Regions from separate parts of the Pantoea vagans genome, predicted to be linked through region 1. Evidence: predicted binding sites of a transcription regulator. Region 1 holds the regulator's gene; each other region holds the start of a gene.

Region 1 (4,728 bases):
TGACCCACGCATGCTGACCGTTTCAGGTCTGCGCCGCCGTGGCTACAGCGCTGCGTCCATTCGCGAATTCTGTCGTCGTATCGGTGTCACCAAGCAGGACAACATCGTTGAGATGGCCTCGCTGGAATCTTGCATTCGTGACGATCTCAATGAGAACGCACCACGTGCCATGGCGGTTCTTGATCCACTGAAAGTGGTGATCGAGAATCTGCCAGCAGGCCATGAAGAAACGCTGACTATGCCTAATCATCCGAATAAGCCGGAGATGGGAACCCGCGAAGTGTCGTTCAGCCGCGAAGTGTGGATCGATCGTGCTGACTTCCGCGAAGAAGCCAACAAGCAGTACAAGCGTCTGGTGCTGGGTAAAGAAGTGCGTCTGCGTAATGCTTATGTGATCCGCGCTGAGCGTGTGGCAAAAGATGAAGAGGGTAACATCACCTGCATCTATGCAACCTGTGATGTCGACACGCTGAGCAAAGATCCTGCAGATGGTCGCAAGGTGAAAGGGGTGATTCATTGGGTGTCAGCGATTCACGCGCTGCCTGCTGAGTTCCGTCTTTATGATCGTCTGTTCAGCGTGCCAAATCCGGCAGCGGCAGAGGACTTCCTGACCACCATTAACCCGAATTCACTGGAAATCAAACAGGGCTTTGTCGAGTCTGGTTTGCGTACTGCTTCGGTAACTGCGCCGTATCAGTTTGAACGTGAAGGCTATTTCTGTGCGGATAGCGTCTATTCGCAGCCGGGTAAACTGGTGTTCAACCGCACTGTCGGGCTACGTGATACTTTTGCCAAAATCGGCGAGTAATCCTGTTTGTCGATAGCACAATATGATCATCTAAGGGCGAGCAATCGCCCTTTTTTATTGCCTGTAATTCACCTCCTGCAACCATTTATGCTGCGGGCCGTGAAATCTGCTTGTTGGCTGTTATTGCGACAATTCTGACTTTAGTAAAATTAACCCATTAGCGAGTGTCAAAAACTTTTTTTCAGGTAGGCTATCCGCTCTCAGACAGGGCTCTGCGGGTTATCAAAGGAAAAAAAATGACAAGTCTCGCGTTGGAAGCTAAACACAGTGTGGTGGTTTTGCATCAGCTGATTGAACGTATTTTCAATCAAGCAGAGGGCAGCGATGACAGCATGGAACTGCTTCTGTCGCACTTTCATCCAGAATTCAAAATGGTCACACCACTTGGCAAAGAACTGGACCTGAACGCGACTGAAACACTGTTTCGTCAGTTGCACGGTCAGCGTGAGGGGATGCGAATCGCCACCAGCGAACATGCCATCATTTCTCAGCAAAGCGATGAGATTACCATTCAGTATCGTGAATTACAGATGATGAACGGGACTAACCAGACTCGCATTTCGCTGGCGGTGTTGGACTGCAGCACCACCATTCCACGCTGGCGCTATCTCCACGAAACCTTTGTTGCCTGATTGCAGGCATAAAAAAACCGGTGACGAGCACCGGTTTTTTTATATTGCATAGCACACGTCATTACTTGTCGTGGAGCGTGTCGTCTTCGCGGCAGTCTCCCAGCGCACAGTGACCATAAAGGTACAGGCTGTGGTTGCTGAGTTTAATGCCATGGCGAGTCGCAATTTCACGCTGACGCGTTTCAATTGATTCGTCGCTAAATTCAATCACTTTGCCACAATCCAGGCAGATCAAATGATCGTGGTGATGTTGCTGGGTAAGTTCGAATACGGATTTACCGCCTTCGAAGTTATGACGGGTGACGATACCTGCGTCATCAAACTGGTTAAGAACGCGATATACCGTTGCCAGACCAATCTCTTCGCCCATATCAATCAGGCGCTTGTACAAATCTTCCGCACTGACATGGTGGGACTCTGGTCCTGGTCCCTGAAGCACTTCCAAAATTTTCAATCTTGGGAGAGTGACTTTCAGGCCAGCCTTCTTCAATGCGGAGTTGTTGTCAGTCATGCGGATATTGTCCTGTTACTTTGCGAGTCACTTACGGCTCAAAGGCCTTGAATGTTTAGGTCACGCATATTCTCATTTGCGTCTCATTATAGAACCCAAGCAGTGAAATGAAAACCAAGGCGTCGCGTAAAATCAACAAAAGCTGTAAGGATAAACATCGCTTATGCCATTGAGAAACGTAGTGGTTTGGGTTTCCATTTCACTCAGCCTCATTCTAAAGAGCGAGGAATAAGCGGATGACCATTGCGGGTATTCTACAGATTTGCGGGGAAAAGTTAAAAAACCGTCGCTATTTTTTTCATAGGAGATTCCTTTGTTCCGATGTGAGACACCGCTCACATCGGGTAGGGAAGGGGATCAGGCTTCGATGATCTCTTTTAGTTGCAGCTCATCGAAAATCTGCTTCACCCATGCATCAACACGTTCGTTGGTCAGTTCAGGCTGACGGTCTTCGTCAATCGCCAGACCCAGGAAGTGTTTGTCGTCTGCCAGGCCCTTCGAAGCTTCGAAGTGATAACCTTCCGTTGGCCAGTGCCCAACAATAACGGCACCGTTTGGCTCAATAATGTCACGAATGGTGCCCATTGCGTCGCAGAAGTACTCAGCATAATCTTCCTGGTCACCACAACCAAACAGCGCAACCAGTTTGCCATTGAAATCAATCTCTTCCAGGGTTGGGAAGAAATCATCCCAGTCACACTGTGCTTCGCCGTAATACCAGGTCGGAATGCCCAGCAGCAGGATATCGAACGCTGCGAGATCTTCTTTGGTGCTCTTGGCAATGTCATGCACTTCGGCGACATCTTTACCCAGTTGTTTCTGGATCATTTTTGCAATGTTTTCAGTGTTGCCGGTATCGCTGCCGAAGAAAATGCCTACGATTGCCATGGGTTAGATAACCTCTTAAATCCTGATTGTGAAAGTAAGTCAGTTGACTGCACATTTAAGCGAATGATAGCAGACCAGTGAAAAGCGCGGAACGTGTAAAGCCTTAACTTTGTGTTCCTGTGTGCGGTCTGCACACGCTAAGACAGTTTGAGTTGCGCCAGCAGCATTTGTTCAATCAATTCGCTGCGACTGATGTTTTGTTGATCGGCCAAGGTGTTAAGTGCGTCAACAGCTTCGCTGGACATCTTTAGCTCAACACGACGCAGCCCACGCACTTTATCGCGCTTGAGCTGGTTACGTTTGTTGATACGTAACTGTTCGTCACGCGTCAGCAGACTGGTTTTTGGTCGACCGGGACGCCGCTCGTCTGCAAAAAGATCGAGCGTGGTACGGTCTGTCTGTTCTTTTGCCATGATTTGTGAAACTGAGTGGGCGCGAACGGCGGAAAGGCGCTGCGCGATTTATACATTATCGGCCCGACCGCGGCGAAAAAATCATCCGCGGCAAATTTTTAGCGCGACATCATACTCCAGCGCCATCCGTGACGCCAACCCTAAACCGCTAACAGCAAGCTTTTGCTTTTACAGGTTAAAAAAGCGACGAACCGCGCGCAAAACCGCATCAGGTTTTTCCGCGTGCACCCAGTGACCGGCACCGCTGATCACATGTGCATGGGCCTGCGGGAACTGACGCAGCAGCGCATCGCGATGCTGATTGTCCAGATAAGGCGAATCACCACCACGAATAAACAGTGCCGGGTGGGGCCAGGCAGGGATGGCTTCCCAACCAGAAATCGTGGTGTAGTTATCCCACAGGACAGGGACATTAAAGCGCCATTCCCCCTCGGCAAACGATTTCAGGATGAACTGAATGACTCCCTCTTCGTTGATGTACTGGCGCATCACTTCTGCGGCTTCACTCCGACGCGTCACGCCTGCGGCGGTCACGGCACGAATCGCGGCAAAGATTTCATCGTGACGGCGCGTTTGGTAATCAACCGGGGCGATATCGATCAACACCATCTTCTCGATGCGTTCCGGTGCCACGGCACTCAATGCCATGGCGATCTTTCCGCCCATCGAATGGCCAATCACGCTGGCACGTTCAATCTGGTGAGCATCCAGTGTGTCAACGATGTCTTGCGCCATCGCGGCATAATTCATGATCTCGCTGCGTTCGGATAACCCATGGTTACGCACATCAACTTGCAGCGTTGGGCGTGCATCGCGCACTCCGCGTGCCAGTACACCCAGGTTATCGAGGCTGCCAAAAAGGCCATGAATTAACAGAATCGGTGTGGCATCAGGCGAAGATTGTTCAGTTTGCAGACGGGCGTTCAAAATCATGGCTAAAGTTCTTACGGTTGTGACCTTGGCTTAGGTTATCATGGATTCACCTGTCCAGGAGCCAGCCGGCCAGGCATTAGGGCATATTCCGACTTTTGCCCTGAAACGATGCCAGCGCTATCGGCTGCCACGGATTTAACTTTATAATCCTTATGTTAGAGCCCGCTCACATTTTGCACGACTGGATTTTGCTAAGGCCGTTGCAACAATGCGTGGTTCTGTCATTTGCCAGAATTGTACGGAATAAGATGAAAACGATTGAAGTTGACGAAGAACTCTACCGTTATATTGCCAGCCACACGCAGCACATTGGTGAAAGCGCCTCCGATATTTTGCGCCGCATGCTGAAGTTCACTGCAGGCCAGAGTGCGCCCGCCGCACCTGCCGCCAGTGCGACAGTCAAGGAAGCGCAGCCTGCGCGTAACGACGCGCGTCCTCAGGATCGCGTGCGTGCCGTGCGTGAACTGCTGCTTTCCGATGAGTATGCTGAGCAGAATAAGGCGGTTAATCGCTTTATGCTGGTACTGTCAACGCTCTATCGTC
Region 2 (4,728 bases), 710 kb from region 1:
CCGGGTATTGATGCCGATGCGGCGGAAGAGTTGACGCAGGCATTTCGTCGTCGCGACCAGCGCTATGGCGGCAGCGGCCTGGGCCTGAATATTGTGTTGCGCATCGTGCAGATGCACCGTGGCAGACTGGAACTGGTGAATCGTCAAGACAGCAGCGGGCTGATTGCCCGCTGCTATTTACCGCATCAACTGCTTTAGAAGTGGGTATTCAGGCCGACGTAATAGGTTCGGCCTGATTCGTTGTAGGTATTGGCACCCGCACCGTACAGGTAAGCGCCTGTGGTGGCGTTACCGGTGGTTTGCGCATTACCTTCGCGGAAGTGACGCTTATCAAACAGGTTGTCGATACCCAAGGTTACGCTGGCGTACTTGTTGATATCGTAAGTGCCGCTCAAGCCGATAATCGAGTAAGGCGCGACTTTATCGGTTGCACTGCCCGTCACCGGTTGGCCTTTGTAGTCATACTTCTTCGGCGTCTGCGTACCGTACCAGGTCAGGGTGGTTTGCAGCGACAGATCCTGCGTGGCTTGCCAGCTCAGCGTCGAGTTCAGGGTGTATTCCGGGATCACCGACAGACGATCGCCGGTTTCCTTGTTTTTACTCTGCAGCATGTAGGTGAAGTTGTTATTCCACATCACGCTATCAGAGAACGGCACGTTAACGGTACCTTCCAGCCCTTCGACCACCGCTTTCGGCACGTTTTCCCACTTGTAGATATCTGTGGTGCCGTTCGAGGCTTTACCCACTGGCGCGTAACCCGCTTCAATCTTGTTGCGGTAATCGTTACGGAACCAGGTCAGACCGGCCTGATAACCCTCGTGTTTCCACTCCAGCCCAATCTCTTTGTTGAAACTGTTTTCGGCTTTCAGGTCTGGGTTACCCTGCAAATAACAGGCACCGGTACTGGCTGCACAACCCTGACCGTTGCTGTATAGCAGGTAGTTCGGGTTGGTCTGGTACAAGCTTGGCGCTTTGTACGCCAGGCCAGCACCCATCTTCAGCGTGAAGTCATCACCTAAACCTTGCGACAGGTTCAGAGACGGGCTCCAGTTATTGCCGACGATCGAGTGATGATCGAAGCGCAGGCTTGGCGTCAGCATGGTGCTGTCAGTCAGCTCCATGTTGTCTTCTGCAAACAGCGAGAAGATTTCCGCCTGCGAATATGGGCTACGGCCGGTATTCGACACGCCCGGCACGGAGCCATAGCTCGCTGCCTGAGTGGTGGAAGAAGGATCTTTCATGCTTTGCTGGTTCCATTCGGTACCCAGCGTGGCAGTCTGATTAATCAACCACTCGAATGGAATGCTGACTTCACTGTGCAGCAAGATGTCGTCTAACTGAATGGTATTGAAACCATCGTTAGAGAAGATGCCCTCGGTGCCGCCCGCCAGACCTTCGTTAATGCGGGTGTTACGGGTTTTCTCGTAACGCGCATAGGTATTGGTGCTGACACCGTTATCCCACGCACCCGTCCATTTCAGCGAGATATTCTGACGATACAGGCGGTTGGTTTCATCGCCGTACAGGCTCTTCACCAGCGCGCTGGTGTTAGTGTTTTGGGTATCGCCCGCGTACAGGTTGCCCTGACGGCTATAACCCGCTTGCAGCTCCAGGGTTTGCATCGGAGCAAACGTCCAGCTCAGCAAGGCGTTGATATCTTTGTTCACCGACCCTTCACGGCCCGATGGATAGCTACCCGCATACGAACCGGTACGATCGGCAGCGTGGCCTTCGTTGATATCGTAGGCATCGGCCTGAGTTTTGGCTAAGCCACCGTACAGACGGAAGTTAACATCGTCACCCAGCGGCCCTTCAAGGCTGAAGTTAGTGCGCTTGGTTGACCCTTCCGATTTATGTTCCGGCGCATTGAGGTAGGTATTCCAGGAGCCGTGCCACTGCTGGTCGTTATTTTTTTTGGTGATGATATTCACCACGCCACCCGCAGCGCCGTTACCGTAGCGCACCGCAGCCGGACCGCGAATCACGTCAATGTGGTCGATCATCTCCGGTGGCACCCAGTTGGTGTCACCGCGCGTATCACGCTCGCCACGCCAGCCTAAACGCACCGAGTTGCGGCTGGTGATCGGCATGCCATCCACCATAATCAGGGTGTTTTCCGGGCCCATGCCGCGAATATCAATCTGACGATTGTTACCGCGCTGGCCGCTGGTGGAGTTACCGGTGAGGTTCACGCCTGGCATGGTACGAATGATTTCTGAAACATCACGCGCCGGGGGATGCTTTTTAATTTCATCGGCGGTGATGGTCGACACGCCGGGTGCCTGCAGGTTTTGCTGCTGGGCCGTCACCATTAAGGTGCCGCCGTTCATGGATTCGGCGTCGGCGGTAGATTGGCTGCTGGTCGTCTTGCTGGAAGTGTCTGCTGCCCAGGCGCTGCCGGAGAGCAGTGAGGCGCTGAGCCCCAGTTCAATCAAAATAGCTAATGATAGTTTTGAGTAACGCGTCATTTTTTTCATTCCTGGATGGCCAGTAGCAACATCGTTGGATGCTTGGCTGGCGAGCCGGTGAGAATATCCCTGTCCTAATCGCGCCGAGTTCCAGTCCTGGCAGTGCTATCCGTGGCATAACCTTCCAGGAAGGAAAGAGCCAGGCGGAACGCGCGTGCTCTTTTTGAGCGGAAACACCCTATTGCAAATGCAAATAGTTATCAATAGTATTAATTATTAATCTTATGTAAATCTTCCCCTACACAGTAACTGGCAGCCCCTATGACCTGGCGAAATGATGTAACCGGTAGCGAAGCCTGGTGGCAGGAGCAACAATCTCAAGGTATTCCACGTATCGAGCCACAACCGGATGGCACCTGTCTGGTGACCTTCTTCTGGCGCGACCCGCAAGGCAGTGAAAAAGCATCGGGGACCCAGCGCGTGTGGATCAACATCACCGGCGTGACCGATCATCACCAAAAGCGACCACCGCAATCACTGGTACGCGTGACAGACACGGATGTGTGGTACTGGCAAACCACCCTTCCAGCAAACTGGCGCGGCAGCTACTGCCTGATGCCCGATGAGCATGCCACGGATTTCTCCGGCGAAGCCGACATGTACAACCTGCGCAACTGGTGGCGTGAAAAATTCCACACGGCAAAGGCCGATCCGCTGAATAAACTGCGTGGCTGGGCGGGTGGACGCGGAATGGGCGTTTCTCCGCTGCACTTGCCGCAGGCACCTAATCAGCAAATCTGGCAAGCGGTGGACGATGGCAGCGCGCCTGAGATATCTCTGCAGCAATATCAGTGGGATAGCGCTCTGTTAGGCAACAGCCGTAAGGTCTGGATTTACACCACCGGCGCGTCAGATCCCGCACAGCGCCCGCTGGCGATCCTGCTGGATGGGCAATTCTGGGCTAACCAAATGCCGATTGCTGGCCCGCTGCAACAGCTCACGGACAGCGGCAAACTACCCGCCGCGGTCTATCTGTTTATCGACATCATTGACCGCGAACACCGCAGCCGGGAATTGCCCTGCAACCCGCAATTCTGGCAGGCCATGCAGCAGGAGTTACTGCCACAGGTCGCGGCATGGGCGCCGTATCGCCAGCAGGCAGACAGCACGCTGGTGGCCGGACAAAGCTTCGGTGGGCTGGCATCGGTTTTCGCCGCCCTGCATTTCCCGGAGACTTTCGGCAACGCGCTGAGCCTCTCCGGGTCGTTCTGGTGGCCGGAACGTGGCAATCCGCACGGCTGGCTGTTACAGGCATTAGATGGCGGCTTAGCGCCTCAATACCCGCTGCGTTTCTGGCTGGAAGCCGGCAAACGAGAAGGCCTGATTCTGCAAGCCAATCAACAATTAGAACAACAACTTACTGCTGCCGGTTACCAGGTGAATTACCAACCGGTTGAGGGTGGTCACGACGCGCTATGTTGGCGCGGTGGGCTGCTCGACGGTCTGCAAGCTCTGTGGCGCAATCCGACTTAAATTTCCTCACTCAGGACGCAAACCGGAGCAACGATGTCTGAATCTCTGATGAACAAAACCATGACTGACCAACACACTCTGCCGCTGGTGGCGGCACAGCCCGGCATCTGGATTGCCGATCAGCTGACCCAACACCACAACGCCTATGCCGTGGCGCACTTTGTTGAATTACAGGGTGCGATTAACAGCGCCTTGTTAGCACAAGCCATCGTGGCAGGCATGCAGGAAGCCGATACGCTCAACATGGCGTTTGGTGAAGTCGAGGGGGAAGCACTGCAATGGGCACAGCCGCAAACGTTCAGCGCACCGCAGATTGTGGATTTGCGCGATGAAGCCGATGCTGCCGCCAAAGCCCGCGCATTAATGCGTGAAGATATGAACGGTGATTTACGCGTGTTGAGCGGGGCTAAACTGTGGCATCACTGCCTTTATCGCATTGGCGATCAGCACTGGTTCTGGTATCAGCGCTACCATCATTTGGTGGTGGATGGTTTCAGCTTTACCGCCATCACGCGCCGCATTGCCAACCTCTACAGCGCCGCCGTTCAGCAACAGGATGCCGAACCCACCCCGTTTATTCCGTTTAGCGAAGTGGTGGAAGAGTATCAGCGCTATCAGGAATCCTCATCCTTCACGCGTGACCGCGATTTCTGGCGGGAAAAAGGGGCCGCACTGCCCTCACCCGCTTCCCTGTCGCCGTTACCACTGGCCGGGCAAAGCGCCACCACCGATATCCTGCGTCATAGCGTCACGCTCGATCGCGCCACGTTTCAGACCTTGATCAACC
Region 3 (4,728 bases), 2.0 Mb from region 1:
TGACGCTCACCGCGCGCGGTCTGCTCACGCAGGAAGAAAGCGCTGTGCCATTGTGCCGGGAACAGACGTTGATCCAGCGCGCGCGGGTTAAGAATCAGCCCGGCATGTTCGCCGAGATGCAGGTTTTCATATTTCCCTACCTGCTCATGCACCGCATATTCGTTGCGGGTGATGCTTTTGGTTTCGCCAACAGCTTCCAGCGCTTTCAGCAACGCCGGGAAATCCGCTTTTAACGCTTGTGCATCCTGGCCGACGCGCGCTTCACACAGCTGCGCTTCGCCAATGCCCATTAATGCCGCCAGATCGCGGGCATACTTTTTCGGATGTTCGCCTTTCAGTGCGAGGTAGTGATCGTAACGTGGGTTCATTGCTCTTGCTCCATGAAAAGGCCCTGCGCGAACGCAGGGCGAAAAAGTGATTAGAAGTCGACGTTCACACCGAGCTGGAAGGTGCGGCCTGGCTGAGTTGCCAGCGCGATATCATTACGATCTTGCGCAGTATCGCTGGTCATTTCGCGGCTGCTCAGGTAATCCCAATATTTGCGATCTGTCAGGTTGTACACGCCACCGCTCAGCTTGACGTTCTTCATCACCTGCCAGTACGCCGTCAGATCAACCATGCCGTAGCCTGGCACACGTTCGTAATCGGTGGTGGAATCCGTCAGTGCAGTTCCGGTGTTGGTATAGCTCTGGCGATTGGTCGCGGTGGCTTTTTTACCTTTCACGAAGGTCGCGGTAACTGCTGCACCGTATTCATTCTGTGGTGCATCCCAACCCAGACCCAGTACCGCTTTCATTGGTGGTACGCTTTCCAGATCGACATAGCGGTCGCCGAGGTAGCTGGACTTCGATTTACCTTCGTTATAGCTAAAGGCGAAGCGCGCGCTCAGGCCCTGCACTTCCTCGAACCAGGTACCGAAGTTCACTTTTCCACTCAGCTCTGCACCATAGATATAGGCTTTATCGCGGTTCTCTGCCTGATAAGTGGTGTAGATGTTGCTCGGAACGTTGGTGAATTTCTCCGGGTTGCTCGAACGCATGTAACGGTTGTATGCAATGAAGTTTTTATAGGCGTTATAGTAAACCGCCGTGTTCATTACCACGCCTTCAGTCGGCTGCCCTTTCAGGCCCCATTCGAAGTTGTTACTGGTTTCAGTTTTCAGATCCGGATTACCGATCAGCGCGTACTGCTGGCTGCCCGCGTAGCTGGAACCAAGGTTCCATGAACCATACAGCTGGCTGGCGTTCGGGAACTGCGCGCCACGCTTGTATTGCAGGTAGGTCATCAGGTTTGGCGTCAGCTCGTACTGGAATGCCAGTGACGGCAATACCTGAGTATCACTGTTGCCCGAGCCGTACAGCGTTTCCACTTCTGATTCGGTCAGTACGGTACTGCCGGTGGTCAGGCTGCTGAGGTTCTGCGGTTTGGTATTCTGGTACGCAACGCGCACGCCAGGGATCACCGACAGATTGTGGCTATCCAGATCAAAGTTGATCTTATCCTGCACGAAACCGCCCAGCGTGTAGCTGCGGCTGTCCGCTTCTGGCTGCATGATCACACTGAAAGTACTTGGCGTTGGCGATTGACGGAATGGACGTTCGGTATCTTCCAAACGACCATTCAGGCCCGCACTGATTTCATGGCGGCCCAGGGTTTTCGCCAGACGCGTTTCGAAGCCATAGCTGTCGGTATTGTAGTCCGAATAAACCGTTTCATAGGCTGACGCGCTGGAAGGCATGTAGGTGTTGTCATGCGCTTCGGTGTGCTGCCAATAGATACGCGTATTCAGGCTGTCGATGAAATCGTTATACGGCGTGTATTCGTCCGCCAGGCTCAAGCCAAAGCGACGGGTATCGCTCTGCTGCTGCGCGGTGCCATAAACGGTATTGCCGGAGGTATCCCAGCTGTCGTAATGGGTATGATTGGTTTTGTGGTAGAAGTCTGCGGTACCGGTGATTTTGTGCGCGTCATTTGGCTCCCACACCACGCTGCCCAGCAGTGCGTCAGAGTGCCAATTGGCGGGATAAGCGCCACGGCTGGCATCGTTATTCTGCGTTTCCTGACCATCGCGGCGGCTGTAAACAAAGATGCCGCGCAGCTCCTGATCGCCCGCTGCAGCGGTGATGCCGTTATGCCAGCTACGGTTGGAAGAGTCGAAATCACTCTGATAACCAAAGTAGGTTTCTTTGCCTGGGCGCAGGTGGTCATCTGGTGTCTTGTTACGGAATGACACTGCGCCGCCGATAGCGGTATTCGCTTGATCAACGGAGGTGGCGCCTTTATCGATATCCACGCGACCAAACATGTAAGGATCGATGTAGTCACGGCCAATGCCAAAGGTATCTAAACCGGCGCGGCTGACATAGCTACGTCCTGTGGCATCCGGCAGCGAAACCCCATCGACGTTGATATCGACACGGTTGCTCTCCAGACCACGGATGTTATAGCCGGTGTAACCTGCGCGGTCGAAGCCGCTTTTACCCGCTGAAGATCCACCGCTCGCACCAGTCGCGGTGACGCCCGGTTCGTAACGCATGATGGTACCGAAATCGTTGCCACCATCGCGCTGCATATCAGCGGCGGTAATGGTGCTTTTGCTTCCGGCCTGTTTTTCCAGTTTCGGCGCTGTTACCGTCATAACGGGTTCAGCAGCCGTGGTTTTATCAGAAGATAGGGCAAGTGTCGTGTTGTCGCTGGCGGCATAGCTGCAAACGGCGTGTATAGCGGAAGACAAAATGGCAACTTTAAACAGACGTTGCTGGGTCATTCCCTGAAAGAGTGAAGACATGCGCGAAATACCTGGTTAATTGTTAGTATTCGCTCACTGGATTGCCGCCAAAAAAACGCGATATGCGTTAAAAAACCGTAAAATGTGTGGACTTATTTTATGTAATAAATAATTTCGTCAGGAATGTAATGCAATTGGTAATCATTATCAATAAACTTTACACTAAGATGTATCTTAGACCGCACAATTTGTTAACTTGTTTATAATCAATAATTAAGAAGAGGCATGTTATGTCGCAAAAACCGGCTGTGACCATTTACTACTGCACTCAGTGCAACTGGCTGCTGCGATCGGCGTGGATGGCGCAGGAGTTGTTACATACTTTTGCTGAAGACTTAAGCGCAGTGACGTTAAAACCGGGTACTGGTGGTGTGTCTGAAATCAGTATCGATGGTCAGGTGATTTGGGAGCGTAAGCAGGAAGGCGGATTCCCGGATGCGGCGGCGCTGAAGCAGCGCGTGCGCGATTTCTGCTGGCCCGACCGCGAGCTGGGACATGTGGATAAGAAGAAGCCTGGCTAATCGAGGTGCGCATAAATGCGCACACTACATTCCGCAGCACACATTTGTAGGTGTCGCCATTAATGGCGACCGCAGCTAATTAACCCTCGGCCTCATGTTTCTGCGGCCATAACAGACGATCCTGCGCAGTACTCAGCGTCACAATCGCAGGATGATAGATAGCGAATGATTCCGCCAGCGGGCATACCATGTATTTACCTTGCTGGCTGGGCACAAACTCTGAGCGTGGCATAAACGCCGCTCCTTCAAAACCCTGCTCCATCATCTCCAGCACCAGCCGAGGTTCCGACACCTTGATGCTGATATTGACCTGACTGAGGCTGCTGAACAGCTTATTACGCAGCATCTCATAAGTGCCTTCACCGCCAATGCGGTGCAAGAGAATCAGTGGGATACCGCTGAGATCGGCGAAATTGAGGGTTTTTCCCGCCAGCATGGCGCTGTAATGTGCTGAAACCACGGTAATGGTATCGATGGGTTGCAACTCGCGTACAAACCAGGGGTGACGGTCTTGAGGTATCTGCATCAGAGCGATATCCACACTGTGATCGATCAGCATTGCTTCCAGATGACTGGAATCAGACACCACGACGTTGATGTCCCAGTCGGGGCGGTTTTGGTAATAATCCATCAGGATCGGCGTGAAGTAGCGCAGATAAAGGTAGGAGATACCGATGGTAACGCGGCGCTGTTTACGTGTGGCGATGGTCACTGTCTGTCGCTGCAAACTGTTGACCTGGCTGAGAATATCGCAGGCACGACGATAGAGAAAACTGCCCGCCTCAGTCAGCACCATGGCGCGCGATGTGCGGGTGAATAAGGGAGAACCGATCTCCTCTTCCAGCTCCTGCAAACGTTTTCCCAACGGCGGTTGTGCGATGTTCAATAGCTTCGCGGCTTTACTGATCGAGCCCTGTTCCGCTATCGTGCAAAAATAGTGCAATCGTTTCAGATCCATGGTGCCTCCACGCCTTATTCGCGCTTATTTTAACATGGCCAAAATCGATCCAACCGCGCTGAACGCAAGCTTAGTGGATATAGCTGCTCCACAAATGACTCACCGGCATCACCAGCACCAACGCCGGTAACATGTTGGCCACCGGGAAGGATTTAATCCCCGCGATACGAAAACCCGCTGCCAGCATCACAAACCCGCCAGCCGCCGTGAAGTCGCTCATCATCGGTGCCGTGGTGTGTGGCAAAATCAGCACCGCGGCGGAAGCCAGCACCAGTTGTACCAGCAACTGTGGCACAGCAATAACCGCCACCGCATACCCCAGCAGCGTGGCAAAAATCGCCGCCGTGAAGATATCCATGATCGATTTCACCAGCAGGATGTTGGCATCGTGCGTCATGCCTTCGGTCATGGCACCAATAATGCCGGTACCACTGGCACAGAACAGCACCATGATCGCCACA
Region 4 (4,728 bases), 720 kb from region 1:
AGCTTAACGTTACTGGCCCCTTCCCCCAGCAGCACCTGCCAGAACTGTTCTGCGCCAATCGGCAATGCGCCGCGCGTCATTGCCAGATAAGCCAGCAGCAAGCAGGTCAAGGTCAGCCATGTGGTGTGCAGCAGAACACGGCGCGTCATAGGCCACCTCGACCGAGTTGACGACGTACCAGCACAATCAGCACGGGAGCGCCCAGCATCGCGGTGACAATTGAGACACGCAGTTCACCTGCAACCAGCAGGCGGCCCAGAATATCCGCCGCCAGCAGCAGAATCGGGGTGATGATCGCGGTGGCCGGCAGCATCCAGCGGTGATCGTTACCCACCAGCCAGCGTGCAAAATGCGGTGTCATCAGACCGATAAAAGCAATCGGGCCCACCGCTGCCGTTGCCGCTCCACACAGGAGGGCGATAGCCAGCAACCCCAGCAGCTGCGTACGCGCCACGCGCGTTCCGAGCGCCGTTGCCATATCGCCGCCCATGCTCAAACTGTTCAGCGCCTGCGACAGGCAAAACGCTATCACGCTTCCGATGAGCACCGCCGGAAACAAGGTGCGCAGCACCTCAAAGTTGCGAATATCCAGTGAGCCGCTGTGCCAGAAACGCAGATGGTCATAAATATCAGGATTGAGGAGCGACAGGCCCGATGTCAGGCCATCCAGCACCGCGCCCAGCGCCACGCCGGCTAACGTCAGGCGCACTGGGTTGACGCGGCCACCGCCAATCGCACCGGTCATCGCCACCAGCAGCGAGGCCAGTAACGCGCCGGCAAACGCAAATCCGAGCCAGTCGAGCGGCGAATCGGCGCCAAACAGCGCAATGCCAATCACCACGGCAAATCCGGCACCGGCATTCACCCCAAGAATGCCGGGATCGGCCAATGGATTACGCGTCAGGCTTTGCATCAAGGCCCCCGCCAACCCAAGCGCCACCCCTGCGAGTAGCCCAGCCAGCGTTCGCGGCAAGCGCGCGTCGCGCACAATCACACACTCTGCGCTGTTACAGCTGGAGGTCAGCGAATGATAGACATCGGCAAGCGGTATTGATTTGGCCCCCAGCATTAAGCTGAGCGCGATGAGGAGCATGAGCAGAATCCCTGAGCCTGCTAATGCACGGAACTGGCGCATCGTTCTAAACCTTCACTGTTCAACGTCGTCGCATGCGCAACGCAATTTGATAATGGTTATCGTTATTACTCGCGTTCGCCTATGTTACCATGACTCGCCTCGCGGACGATGAGGAAAATTGGTGCAAAAAGGCGAACATATGAACAAATCCTCCCACTTTATCGATCTCTCCCTGCTGAAAACCCATGCGGCATTTCGCGCGGTGTTTATCGCTCGATTTATCTCGATTGTTGCATTGGGGATGCTGGCCGTCGCAGTGCCGGTGCAAATTCAGCACATGACGCAATCACCGTTGCTGGTGGGATTAGCGGTGACGCTGGCCGCCTCGGGCATGTTTATCGGTCTGTTAACTGGTGGCGTGCTCGCCGATCGTTACGAACGTAAAAAGCTGATACTGATTGCCCGTTCAACCTGCGGTTTAGGTTTCATCGCCCTGGCGATAAATGCCGCGCTACCGCAGCCGTCGCTGATGGCGGTTTATCTGCTGGGATTCTGGGATGGCTTCTTCGGCGCCATTGGCGTCACCGCCCTGCTGGCAGCGACGCCCGCGCTGGTGGGTCGCGAAAACATTATGCAGGCTGGGGCGATCACCATGTTGACGGTCCGCTTTGGTTCGATTCTCTCGCCTGCGATTGCTGGACTGGTGATCGCGCACGGTGGCGTGGTGTGGAACTACGGCTTGGCCGCGTTCGGCACACTGTTAACCGTGCTGACGCTGCTAAAGCTGCCGCAGTTAGCGCCACCGCCACAGCCGCGTGAACATCCGTTGAAGTCACTCGCTGCAGGCATACAGTTCCTGTTTGCCAGCCCGATAGTCGGCATGGTGGCATTGATTGGTGCGCTGGTGACCCTCTCCAGCGCAATACGCGTGCTGTACCCGGCGCTGGCCCCACACTGGTCAGTAAGCGCTAACCAATTTGGTATGCTCTATGCTGCCGTGCCCCTCGGAGCCGCGATTGGCGCGTTGACCAGTGGCAAACTCAAGCATGCCGCCCGACCGGGACAGCTGGTACTGGGGAGTGCAGTGGCGGCGTTTATCGCCCTGGGATTATTCAGCCTGATGCCCAACTTACTGCTGGCGCTGCTGTGCCTGGTAGCCTTTGGTTATTTCAGCGCCATCAACAGTCTTGTGCAGTACGCGATGATCCAGGTGCTGACGCCAGACCACTTACTGGGGCGTATTAACGGACTGTGGACGGCGCAAAACGTCACCGGTGATGCAATTGGCGCGGCAATGATTGGTGCGATGGGATCATGGTTACTGCCGCCCCAGGCTGCCGCAGTGTTTGGTTTTACGGCAGCGCTGCTGGGCATCATGATGTGGTGGGTGATGTGGCGGTTGCGCCGTTACCACGCGCCAGCCCCGGAGCTGGCGCAACCCTCATCATGATTTAACGAACAGTTTTTCCAGACGCGCCAGCAGATTGCTGGCGCTGTAGTAATCCAGACGGAACGAATCGACACCCAGCGGGAAGACCTGTTTCTGCGTCACCGCTGAATTTTGCGCCAGGAACGGATTACTCAGCACTGACTGCGTGGTTTTCTCGTCAGCGGCGAACAGCAGGAACGTCTTGCCCGTCAGACCGCTGCCCACGTTTTCGCCCGACAACTGAATGATGTCTTTACGCTGGCCCATGCTGTGGCCCTGTTGAACGGAGGCAGGCGGTTCGGCGAGGGTGAAACCCAGCTGCTCTAACAACTTGCCCTGCGCCGATTCTGCGGTCCATACGTTGACGGCACGACCATCGCCGTTCCACACCATCGCAGAGACCGGTTGCGGCGGCAACGTGATGGCTTTCTTTAAGGCCGCTTCACGGTCGTCAAACGCCTTAACACGCTGTGCGGCCTGAGCTTCATGGCCGGTCGCCTGGCCAAGCAGCGTCACCACATCCTGCCAACTTTTGTCGTCGTAATTGACCACCAGGGTTGGCGCGATAGCGGAAAGCTGGCTGGCAAGTTTGATCGCCGAGTCGTTGCCGGTCGCGCTGACCAGAATCAGATCCGGCGCTTCAGCCGCCACGGCTTCGGCACTGGGTTCACCAATATAGAGACGTTTAAGATGGCGCTGTTTCGCCACATCGCCCCACTGGCGGAAAAAGCCCTGATCGTCAGCAAGACGGCTGTTGGGAGCGGTCGCGCCGGAGGCAATAACCGGTGCATCAATCGCCAGCAATGAACCCGTCAAAGTGACGCTGGTGGACACAATGCGCTGCGGTGCTTTGCTGATGGTCACGGGACCATTCGCTCCCTGAAGGGTACGCGGCCAGCCCTGCTCGGCCTGTGCCAATCCGCTAAACGCCTGGAAAACAAAAATCAGGGCCGAGAGGCCCCATAAACCGCATTTATTCATAAGTTTTGGTCCACTTTTTAGCATATTGCCCTGGGTGACGTTAGCGTCCGATTACGCCGAAACACGCTGGAAATCCCGCGAATGGATTGACTCTTTTGCCCAATCGACGTAGGTTACAGGCCCATAATAAAAATGATAATCATTCTTAATAATCTTATCATTTATAGGTGAAAATTATGGTGGAATCATCCATGTTTGAAAATGCCTTATTGAAGGATTTTTCCGCGTTATGCCGTGGGTTCCTTTTTACCTCGCCCTGGCGCAGCCTCGCAACGCAGGGGTGTTATACCACCATCACTGCATCCGTTGCTGATGCGGCGCTGTTGCAGGGGGATTTTCAACAACAGTTGCGGCAGCATTTCGCGGCGGCTAAAAAACAGGGGATTAACAATCCGATTTTGGTCGGCGCGATCCCGTTTGATGTCAGCCAACCCGCTGCGCTGTTTATCCCTGAGTCTTACCAGACGTTTAACCGCGCCGATCTGCAAAATGCCTTACCCTCAGCCGTGAGTGAACTGCCACAGGTGCGTCGCCGTATGGCAGTACCCGACCACGATGTCTTCACCCAAATGGTGGCGGATGCCGTGTCGGCAACTCAGCGTGGTGACCTTGATAAAGTGGTGCTGTCGCGTTTGATGGATATCGTCACCGAACAACCGGTCGATACTGCCGCACTGATGCAGCGCGTGATTGCCCAGAACCCCAACAGCTATCACTTCCATCTACCGCTGCCGCAAGGCGGAGCACTGGTGGGCGCCAGCCCAGAACTGATGCTGCGTAAACAGGGGCGTGATTTTAGCTCATGTCCACTGGCGGGTTCTGCTCGCCGTCATCATGACGATAGCCAGCAAGATCGTGCGGCGGGCAATACGCTGATGGACTCTGGCAAAGATCGTCACGAACACAAGCTGGTCACAGATGCGATGCGTGACACACTGCAGCCGCGTAGCCGACTGCTATCGGTGCCGACCGTGCCCTCCCTGATCACCACCGCGACCTTGTGGCACCTCGCAACGCAAATCGACGGCGAAGTGCAGGATGAGCATGAAAACGCCCTGTCGCTAGCCTGCTTGTTGCACCCAACACCAGCATTGAGCGGCTTCCCACACCAACGTGCCCAACAGCTGATTCAGCAGTTGGAACCTTTCGATCGCCAACTGTTTGGCGGCATCGTCGGCTGGTGTGACAGTGAAGGCAATGGCGAGTGGGTGGTGACAATTCGCTGCGGCACGGTGCACGGTGC

The links. Region 1 encodes Fur, which represses iron uptake genes when iron is present. Its sites were predicted from a motif close to ATAATAATGAGAACNACTATCAA; they were not measured.
Region 2: fes (enterochelin esterase) is a predicted target of Fur. The motif match lies at 2,656-2,678, and genes of this name have one in related genera.
Region 3: LK04_RS02610 (TonB-dependent hemoglobin/transferrin/lactoferrin family receptor) is a predicted target of Fur. The motif match lies at 2,917-2,939, and genes of this name have one in related genera.
Region 4: fepD (Fe(3+)-siderophore ABC transporter permease) is a predicted target of Fur. The motif match lies at 1,182-1,204, and genes of this name have one in related genera.

The regions. Positions count from the first base shown of each region.
Region 1 covers NZ_CP011427.1:2,825,195-2,829,922, reverse strand. Annotated here, with positions in the region: gene glnS (glutamine--tRNA ligase) at 1-808, shown strand, start outside; gene LK04_RS13215 (hypothetical protein) at 1,045-1,440, shown strand; gene fur (ferric iron uptake transcriptional regulator) at 1,502-1,951, opposite strand; gene fldA (flavodoxin FldA) at 2,309-2,839, opposite strand; gene ybfE (LexA regulated protein) at 2,977-3,252, opposite strand; gene ybfF (esterase) at 3,421-4,185, opposite strand; gene seqA (replication initiation negative regulator SeqA) at 4,434-4,728, shown strand, end outside.
Region 2 covers NZ_CP011427.1:3,539,551-3,544,278, forward strand. Annotated here, with positions in the region: gene pmrB (two-component system sensor histidine kinase PmrB) at 1-198, shown strand, start outside; gene LK04_RS16475 (TonB-dependent siderophore receptor) at 195-2,468, opposite strand; gene fes (enterochelin esterase) at 2,730-3,941, shown strand; gene LK04_RS16485 (enterobactin synthase subunit F) at 3,975-4,728, shown strand, end outside.
Region 3 covers NZ_CP011427.1:546,036-550,763, reverse strand. Annotated here, with positions in the region: gene LK04_RS02615 (hemin-degrading factor) at 1-368, opposite strand, end outside; gene LK04_RS02610 (TonB-dependent hemoglobin/transferrin/lactoferrin family receptor) at 419-2,788, opposite strand; gene LK04_RS02605 (SelT/SelW/SelH family protein) at 3,019-3,309, shown strand; gene LK04_RS02600 (LysR family transcriptional regulator) at 3,389-4,267, opposite strand; gene LK04_RS02595 (DUF554 domain-containing protein) at 4,338-4,728, opposite strand, start outside.
Region 4 covers NZ_CP011427.1:3,549,132-3,553,859, forward strand. Annotated here, with positions in the region: gene fepG (iron-enterobactin ABC transporter permease) at 1-149, opposite strand, end outside; gene fepD (Fe(3+)-siderophore ABC transporter permease) at 146-1,135, opposite strand; gene entS (enterobactin transporter EntS) at 1,275-2,525, shown strand; gene fepB (Fe2+-enterobactin ABC transporter substrate-binding protein) at 2,520-3,485, opposite strand; gene LK04_RS16515 (isochorismate synthase) at 3,662-4,728, shown strand, end outside.